3 regions of the Vagococcus martis genome follow, and region 3 is predicted to be linked to each of the others. Evidence: predicted binding sites of a transcription regulator. Region 3 holds the regulator's gene; each other region holds the start of a gene.

Region 1 (3,296 bases), 130 kb from region 3:
TCTTTCTGAAAAAGAATTACTTGAACGCTTACTTACCTATGATTCTAAATTGACAGAGGCTTACAGCACCTATCAACAAATTTTAAGAGCGATTCAAACAAAAGATTATTCTTTATTTTTGGAATTAATTAATCAACCAACAGGATTTAAAGAGTTTATTTCTGTTTTCAAAACATTTAAAAAATATCGAGAAGAAATAAAAAACACCTTTGAAACATCTTATTCAAACGGTCCGTTAGAATGTATGAATAACCACATTAAAGTCATTAAGCGTAATGCCTATGGCATGAGAAGTTTTTATAATTTTAAGCTACGACTATCAATTTGTTTAAAAGAATCTGCCTTTACATCACCAAAAAAGATCTAGAAAACTAAATGCTTTCTAGACCTTAAATTCTAACGTATTAATCCTTACCAACAGTAGTTGACAAAGAGCCATTAAAAATAGGAGAATCAAACAAATAAGCAACAAAAGCCAATCGACTTTCGTTGCTTAAGTACACTTAATTTTATTCATCCACATCATTTGACGTAGAGCCTTAATTTTTGTTATAAGCCTTTTGGGTCAGCACCTTCTAATCTTAGTATGTTTTATTTTATGCTAAAGCACCCATTGGATCCCATGGGGCTAAAACTGTCACATCATCTTTTTTAAGTACTTTTTTTAAGTCATCTGAAAGATATTTTTTATTCACAACGACTTGATAAGTATATTCACTCATCCAATCATCACTCATAACAAAATATCCTTTTGTTCCAACTTTATCTCCCCAACTGTTTTCAACTTTCCATTTAGTTGGTTTGTCATTGATTAAATTCACACCTGTTAAGACCATTGCGTGAGTCATTAAACTTTCACCATAATCTAAACGTTCTGCTTTACTCATATCATAATTAATATCTAATGTATCTTGCACGCTATATATATCTGTTGCCATGATACCAGTGTCTCTTGTAGAAGATTGGCCAACATCACACCCAAACCAAACACTTTCACCATCTTTTAATTGCGCGATAGCTAAGTTTTTGAATGTTTCAATATCAACATTCAAGTGACGAACTTCTTTTCCGCCAACGACGTTTCCTAACATATCAACTGTATAGACTTGATTGTAAGGTTTGTCTTTTGTTGGGGCATTGATGATGCTGACGTAATCATTTAAGTCAGTGCCGATGTATTTATCATAGAAAGAAGTAGGAGTTAGCCCTTGTTCTAAATGATAATTTCCATCTGTATCATAATATGAATAATCAAATTCTGTTGGTGGTGTACCTAGAGAGGTACTTAATAAGTTATAGATTTCTTGTAGCAATTCAACTTTACGAGTTTCAATCTCTGATTCAGAGGCGCCATTAGCAATTAATGTTCTTAATGTTAAGGCATCTTTTCTTAATTTTTTATTTAAGTAAGTATTTAACTCACGGCTGCTTGAACTACTTTTTGTTTCAGGCATGATTGTTTTTGGCACAATCCCATATTTTTGGATAATCGCTACTAACATATCCCATTGGCCACCATCTTGTTGAGGTGTTGCTAGTAAAAATGCCACTTCACGACTTGTTAATTCTTGGTTGCTTGTTTTGATAATATTTTCATAGAAATAATTTGCTTTTTCAAATTTATCCCAGAAAAACGTATAGTTTTGAGATAATTCGAAGTCTTTGATGTGATGATTGTTTAAGACATCATGTCTGAATGTATTAAGGGCTGCAAACATCCAACAACGACCACTTTGTTTTTGATTTGTCACGTTTCCTGTATCTAAGTCGATAGAGAAAACGGGATTGTTTTCAATAACTGCTTTTTGATTTTCTGATGAGGCTAAAATACCATTTTTCATCACTGCACGTTGGCTTAATAAATGCTCACGATTAGCAAGATATTTTTGCTCCATATGTTTGACTTGTTCATTTGAAATAGATTTAACCATGTAACCACACCTTTCTTTTGTTTCCATTCTACTCCAACATTCTTCAAAATAACACTAAATCGATTATATTTTTCCAATGCGAACTGTTTTGCGAAAGTATGTTCGGTATGATAAAATTGAGAAAATAAGTAAATCTAAAGGAGTTTCAGCATGATTGATAGACAAACAAACCATACCTTTGATTTAGTGTCAAGATACGAACCAGCTGGGGATCAGCCGGAAGCGATTAAGCAATTAGTAAAGAATATAGAAGATAATGAAAAATCCCAAATATTAATGGGAGTAACAGGTTCTGGCAAAACATTTACCATGTCTAATGTAATTAAAGAAGTTAACAAACCAACTCTGATTATTGCGCATAACAAAACACTTGCCGGACAACTATATAGTGAGTTTAAAGAATTTTTTCCAAATAACGCAGTAGAGTATTTCGTGAGCTATTATGATTACTACCAACCGGAAGCCTATGTTCCTTCAAGTGATACGTATATTGAAAAAGACTCGAGTGTCAATGATGAGATTGATAAATTACGCCATTCAGCGACCAGTTCCCTATTAGAGAGAAATGATGTGATTGTCGTGGCATCTGTGTCTTGTATTTATGGATTGGGAGATCCTAGAGAGTATCAAAATCAGGTTCTTTCTTTACGTGAAGGAATGGAAATGGAACGCGATCAACTACTTAGAAATTTAGTTGATATTCAATTTGAGCGCAATGACATAGATTTTCAGCGTGGGCGTTTCCGTGTACGTGGTGATGTGGTTGAGATATTTTTAGCGTCAAAAGATGACTTTGCTTTAAGAATTGAATTTTTTGGTGATGAAATTGACCGCATTAGAGAGTTTAATGCCTTAACAGGTGAAATTATTGGTGATAGAGAGCACATAGCAATTTTCCCTGCGACACACTTTGTGACAAACGAAGAGCATTTAGAAGAAGCCATCGCTAAAATCCAAAAAGAATTAGATGACAGACTTAAAGAATTAAGAAGTGAAGAAAAATTATTAGAAGCTCAACGATTAGAACAAAGGACGAACTATGATATCGAAATGATGCGTGAGATGGGCTATTGTTCTGGTATTGAAAACTATTCACGACATATGGATGGTCGAAGCGAAGGAGAAGCACCATTTACATTGATTGACTTCTTTCCTGATGATTTTTTGATTATGGTTGATGAATCCCACGTGACGATGCCACAAATTAGGGGCATGTATAACGGGGATAGAGCGAGAAAACAAATGTTAGTGGACTATGGGTTTAGATTACCTAGTGCGTTGGATAACCGACCACTTAGATTAGAAGAATTTGAAGAAAAAGTGGACCAAATTATGTATGTGTCTGCTACTCCTGGGCCATATGAA
Region 2 (3,296 bases), 1.9 Mb from region 3:
GAAAATATTGGCTGAATAAATCATGTAATAGTTAATCACACAGGCAAAAAAGAAAAACACAGCCCCTGCTGTTAATACATCAAAACTTGCCCCGACAAATAACTTACTAATCATCCAAAAGAACGCTGATAATAATAACGCAAGTGTGACAGTAAACGAAAAGATAATAGTCGGTACATTACGCCAGTAAATATCTTGTGTTGATTTATTTTTAGGATTTTTTTTGCCTTTTATAAAAAAATAAGTAAATGAGCACATGCCACTAATCAATCCAAGATAAATCAAGTGACTGGCTATCGAAACATTACCTGTAAGTGGAACTTGCGACATTTTTCTCGTCATAACGGATAAGAAAAAAATAACTGTCACAACAATCGACGGGTAAATAAAGTACCGTAATGACACAGATTCATTATTCTTATAGTTAGTTGGTTTTTCAATAATTAATTTAGTCGATTCGCGTCTAATTTGAACCATATCATCCGATCCCTTTATAGAGTCGAGTAAAGGGGCAGGCACTTCAATTTCATATTTTTTGTTGGACATATCAAAACTCCTTTATACTAATAACGTCATAAAAATAAGTATAGCAAACATATATAATAAATAGGCGAATTTTTGATAAATAAAAAATAAAAGCCATTCATTTTTAGTTGAATGGCTTAATTCGTCCATAAATCATTGATGGCTTCACGTTTTTCTTCATCGATGATGTGCGTATAAATCGCTGTGGCACTTGTTCCTGTTTGTCCTAGTTGGTGGGAAACAGTTAGCAAACTATTGGTTTTTTTGTAGAGCTGTGTGCCGACAGTGTGTCTAAGTTTATGTGGCGTCACACGGGTTTTAAACACACTACTGTATTTTCCAACCAGTTTTTCTACCGTAGATTGATCAATTCGTTGAGCTGATCCTCGGTAAAACGATAAAAACAGACTTTTTTCACTGCTTTCAGGATGATATAATTTTTCTCTGTTATCTAAATATTGCGTGATGTATGGCATAAAAATAGATGAAATCATGGTTGTATCTTTGAAACCTCCTTTTCGAATCACGGTTGCTTCCATATTTAAAACATCTAAATCAGATACTTTCATGTTCACTAATTCAGAAAGACGCATACCAGTTCCTAGGAATAAGGCGATAATCGCAATGTCACGGTCTTTATTACGATAAAATGCACTTTTTGCTTGATGACTTTGTAGCGTTTTTTCATAGGTTGAATCAATAAATTCAATAAAATCAAGCGACTCATCACCAATAAATAGTTTATTTTCAATCGATCGTGACCGATCTTGAAGGGTTCGACCAGTTTTAACATTATCAACTTTATCCATAATATTATGAGATAGGTAAGTCGCACCATTTTCATCAGCAGTCTGCGTTGCTAAAAAATGAAAGAGTGACTTTAATGCCGTGATCGAACGTTGAATACTGACGTGACTTCTTAATTGACCGTCAGCCGTCGTCCCTAAACGAGGAGAGGCTAACAAAAATCCTTTATATAATTCAACGTCACGCTCTGTTAAGTTTCGTAAATCTTGTAACGAGATAGAAGAGAGGTCGTTTGACATAATGGCTTCTTGTTTTAACCATTCAAAGAAACGTCGGTATTCTTTTGCGTATTCATATAAAGTAGTGACAGAATAGGGCACAATCCGCTTTTTTTCGATATATTCTTGAATAAAAAAGGGGAGAGATTTCAATTCATATTCCAATCGTGTAATATTTTTTTCTTGTGACATAACTAAACCTCCAAACATATGTTTGTATTAATAATATACTTTTAATATAAAAATGTCAATAAAATATAATTTATTTTGTTATTTTATTGATTAGGTCTAGTTTTCCGGAAAGATAATACTTTCAAGAAAGGTAAAAACAAAGCCATAGTATATTTAAGTAATGATGTTATTAAGCCAGTTCATAAAATGATTAAACTGATCTGGTAAATTTATTTATAAATATGAATTGTATGAACTTAAATTATTAGTTGATTAATGATTTGTCTAAGTTTGAATAAATTAAAACTTTTGTAGCGAATATTTTAATTATGATTATCTATATATGTAACTGGGTTAAAGAATTTAGATTGGTCATCGAAACACATATCAAATGAATTAATGAAAAGTTATAACTAAATGCATGTGTGTCAAATGATTTTAAAGTAAGTTTCATTGATAGTTAATCACTTTTAAGTATTTAAAGCTCTTAAAACCAACTTCGTTTAATATATATTATGTAAACCAACTTAAAATAATTTTCTATCGACAAGATAATACACCACTCTTCCTAACGACAACAAAATAAAAAGCTCTGAAGTAATCACTTAGAACTTTTTGGTATAATGGTTAGTCGATTATCTGGTAATTTAATGACCTCAACAGCATTGTCATAAAATCGTGTTAACAAATCAGGCGTTAAGACGTCTGATTTTAATCCTTTTGCAAATATTTTTCCATCTTTAAGTAATAATATATGGTCAAAACTTGCTGGAATTTCTTCTATATAATGAGTAACAAAGATTAACCCTTTCGTTTGTTTTTCTTGTGCGATGTGATCAATTCTATCTAACATGGATTGTCTTGCAAACAAATCAAGTCCATTACAAGGTTCATCAAATATCAGTAGTTCAGGCTTAGCCATCAACGCTCTAGCAATTAGCACAATTTGCTGTTGACCTTGTGACAGTATACCGAACTTCTTACCAATCAACGCTTTACCACCACATCGAATTAGAATGTGTTTGGCTAGGTCTTCCTCATCTTTGGTTGTTTTCTCCCAAATTCCAATACTTGCAAACTTGCCACTTAAGACAATGTTTTCAGATACATCATTAGAATTAATTCGATGTTTTAAGTCTGAGCTGACCCACCCTATTTTTTTCTTTAAATCAGGGATGGATGTCTTTCCAAACGTTTCACCAAGAACTGTTAATTCGCCATTTGAAGGCCAATTATATCCCGTTATCATTTTTAAAAGCGTTGTTTTCCCAGACCCATTTAACCCTAAAATGACCCAGTTCTCCCCTGGACTCATTTGCCAATTTATTTCTTGTAAGATACATTCTTTTTCTCTTATAAATGACACGTTTTGGCAATTAATTAACACTTACTTCACTCCTTTATAACAATTGAGTAGCAGCCTAGATGCTGGTAAGTCACACCTAATAGCGTGATTTCTTCTAATGCGTGTTCAACTAGAGGGATATTATCCTGAATGATGACGTCAATAATAAAATAATATTCACCTAACTCTGTCTTTAGTGGTCTTGACTCTATTTTGCTTAAATCAATTTC
Region 3 (3,296 bases):
AATGCCACTCCTTCAGCTCCAAGTGGTGCACCATGTACTTTATTTGTTCCTTCATTTTCAGCACCAAAACCAATCACAGTTTTGACTTCAATCATGGTTGGTTTCGCTGTTTCTTTTTGTGCGGCTTCAATAGCATTTGCGATTTCTTCTAAATCATTGCCATCTTTTACTAAAATATGTTGCCATCCTGATGATTCAACACGGCCCTTTACATCTTCAGTAAATGATTTATCTAATGGTCCATCTAAAGAAATATCATTTGAATCATATAAAACGATTAATTTACCAAGTTTCAAATGACCAGCTAAACTGATTGCTTCTTGAGAAATACCTTCCATTAAATCACCATCACCACATAAAGCATACGTGTAATGGTCAACAATGTTAAATTTATCTTTGTTATATGTTGCAGCGAGGTGCGCTTCTGCCATCGCAAACCCAACACTCATTGCAATCCCTTGACCTAATGGACCAGTTGTTGCTTCAACGCCATCTGTATGATGTACCTCTGGATGTCCTGGTGTTAAACTATCCCATTGACGGAATTTTTTTAATTCCTCCATTGGTAAGTTATAACCTGACAAATGAAGTAAACTATAAAGCATTGCTGAACCATGTCCTGCAGATAATACAAAGCGGTCGCGGTCTGCCCATTGTCTTGATGTTTTAGGATTTACCTTTAAGAATTTTGTCCAAAGAGTGTAAGCCATTGGTGCAGCTCCCATTGGTAATCCTGGATGTCCTGAATTTGCTTGTTGAATCATGTCTAAACTAAGTGTACGAATCGTATTCACGCCTAGTTGATCAGTTTGATCAAATAACATATAACGCCCTCCTATTTAGGTTTTATTTACCTTTATTACATTCTACATCGAATATTTTATTTTTACAAGCGTTTTTATAGAAATAAAAACATAAGGTTATCTATCATGTAAACCTTTTTCTTTTTGAATTTGTTTTAATTTTTCAGGCGTAACATCTGTTCCTTCTTCATCAACAACTTTCATTCCTTCAATATGATTTCTCATACCTTTTCTAAAACTATCTAAATATTCTTCTCGCAATAATTGTTGCTCTTTTTTTTCAACGTCTGTTAATCCTTCTGTTGTTTTTGATTTGTTTGCTAATTCGTTTATTCTTGCTAATTTTTTTTCACTTAACATGAGTGTAAACCTCCTTAAAGTTCTAATTAAATAGTATCTTAAAAGGAATAAAAAAACAATTAATTGTAACAAAAAAGTGCGAACATGCGTTTGATTTTAATAAAAATTTATGTTACACTCGAAAAAAAGGAAATGAGGTATCATTATGTCAACTAAACGTTCTTCTAGACAATTAGACGTTTTAAAATACATACACGAACAAGTTGAAGAAAAAGGGTATCCTCCAACTGTTAGAGAAATCGGAACAGCTGTCAACCTTTCATCAACGTCAACCGTTCATGGGCATCTTTCTCGTTTAGAAAAAAAAGGCTTGATTAGTCGTGACCCTACTAAACCAAGAGCTATTGAATTAACAAGCGAAGGATTAAAAATGATTGGTATCAACTCACCTTTCATTCCAATGTTAGGTGTAGTAACTGCCGGCGAACCAATTTTAGCTGTTGAAGAAGCATCAGACTTTTTCCCACTACCACCTGACTTAAAATATGAAGAAAACAGTTTATTCATGCTTACGATTCGTGGTGATAGTATGATAAACGCTGGCATATTCGATGGTGATCATGTTATTGTCAGAAAACAATCGTCAGCTGTTAATGGTGACATCGTCATTGCCATGACAGATGAAAACGAAGCAACATGTAAGAGGTTTTTTAAAGAAAAAAATCATATTCGTTTGCAACCAGAAAATGACACAATGGAACCTATCATATTAAGCAATGTCTCAATTTTAGGCAAAGTTGTCGGCCTTTATAGAAATCATATTTAATAAAGCATGATGTTATGCTTTATTTTTTTCTTTACAAAGAGAACGGATGTTTGTATAATAATTTTATGAATAAGAACGCACGTTCGTAAAAATTAAAGGAGTGTTTGTATGTTTGCTATTAGACGATATGCTTTAATCTTAATTGTTTTAATTATTGGAATTATTTTAGGTACTTTAGGACTAGATGTGGCACTGATTATTTTGACTCCTCTTGTGTTACTTTGGTTAATGCTTTGGGATGAGAAAAGTTATAAACGTTCGCAACAAAAAAATCACCATCTGTCTTATAAAAAATAGTCATTGCTTTTTATAGATGATTCATCTAACCTTAACTTAAAAGAAAGGATGATACGTTTGTCAAAAGAAACAATTGAACTAACTCGTGAATTAACCAATATACCTTCTCCAACTGGAGATACATCAACCATTATTGATTTTATTTATCATGAAATGACTTCTTATGGTTATGAACCAACTATTAATAATAAAGGCAGCCTAATTATCACTGTTCCAGGTAAAACTTTAGATAAAGAGAGATTTATTACGGCTCACATTGATACATTAGGTGCAATGGTTCGTGCGATAAAACCAGATGGACGATTGAAACTTGATTTAATTGGCGGATTTAACTTTAATGCCATTGAGGGTGAATATTGTACGATTCACACGCAAGAAAATAAAACTTACACGGGAACCATCTTAATGCATCAAACGAGTGTCCACGTTTATAAAGATTCAGGAACAGCAAAACGCGACCAACAAAACATGGAAGTAAGAATTGATGAAAAAGTTTCTTCTAAAGAAGATACAGAAAATTTAGGTATTCAAGTAGGTGACTTTATTAGTTTCGATCCACGAACAGTGATTACACCTTCTGGATACATAAAATCTAGACATTTGGACGATAAAGTTAGTGCTGCTATTCTAATGAATTTTTTAATTAATCTAAAAGAAACTAATCAAACGCTACCATACACAACTCACTTTTTCTTCTCAAACAATGAAGAAATTGGTTATGGTGGTAACTCTAATATTTCTCCAAATGTTGTTGAATATGTCGCTGTTGATATGGGAGCTATGGGAGACGATCAACAAACAGACGAATACACTGTATCCATCTGTGTAAAAGATGCTAGTGGGCCTTATCATCTTGGTTTAAGAAATCATTTTGTTTCTATTTGTAAAGAAAAAAATATTCCTTATCAACTTGATATCTATCCATATTATGGAAGTGATGCCTCTGCAGCTATGAGAGCTGGAGCAGATGTGAAGCATGGATTAATTGGAGCAGGGATTGAATCTAGTCATGCTTATGAAAGAACACATAAGGAATCAATCCAATCTACTGAACACCTAGTATCAGAATA

The links. The regulator LexA, encoded in region 3, represses DNA repair genes until DNA is damaged. The targets are predictions, from matches to a motif close to CNAACANNTGTTNG.
Region 1: the regulator LexA is predicted to act here: its motif matches at 2,023-2,036, upstream of uvrB (excinuclease ABC subunit UvrB).
Region 2: the regulator LexA is predicted to act here: its motif matches at 1,754-1,767, upstream of xerS (tyrosine recombinase XerS).

The regions. Positions count from the first base shown of each region.
Region 1 covers NZ_MVAB01000001.1:352,088-355,383, reverse strand. Annotated here, with positions in the region: gene BW731_RS01765 (transposase) at 1-367, shown strand, start outside; gene BW731_RS01760 (C1 family peptidase) at 597-1,931, opposite strand; gene uvrB (excinuclease ABC subunit UvrB) at 2,082-3,296, shown strand, end outside.
Region 2 covers NZ_MVAB01000001.1:2,427,752-2,431,047, reverse strand. Annotated here, with positions in the region: gene BW731_RS11815 (DUF998 domain-containing protein) at 1-546, opposite strand, end outside; gene xerS (tyrosine recombinase XerS) at 663-1,742, opposite strand; gene BW731_RS11805 (ABC transporter ATP-binding protein) at 2,323-3,108, opposite strand; gene pheA (prephenate dehydratase) at 3,114-3,296, opposite strand, start outside.
Region 3 covers NZ_MVAB01000001.1:482,515-485,810, forward strand. Annotated here, with positions in the region: gene tkt (transketolase) at 1-824, opposite strand, end outside; gene BW731_RS02390 (DUF896 family protein) at 921-1,163, opposite strand; gene lexA (transcriptional repressor LexA) at 1,309-1,929, shown strand; gene BW731_RS02400 (hypothetical protein) at 2,038-2,226, shown strand; gene BW731_RS02405 (M42 family metallopeptidase) at 2,284-3,296, shown strand, end outside.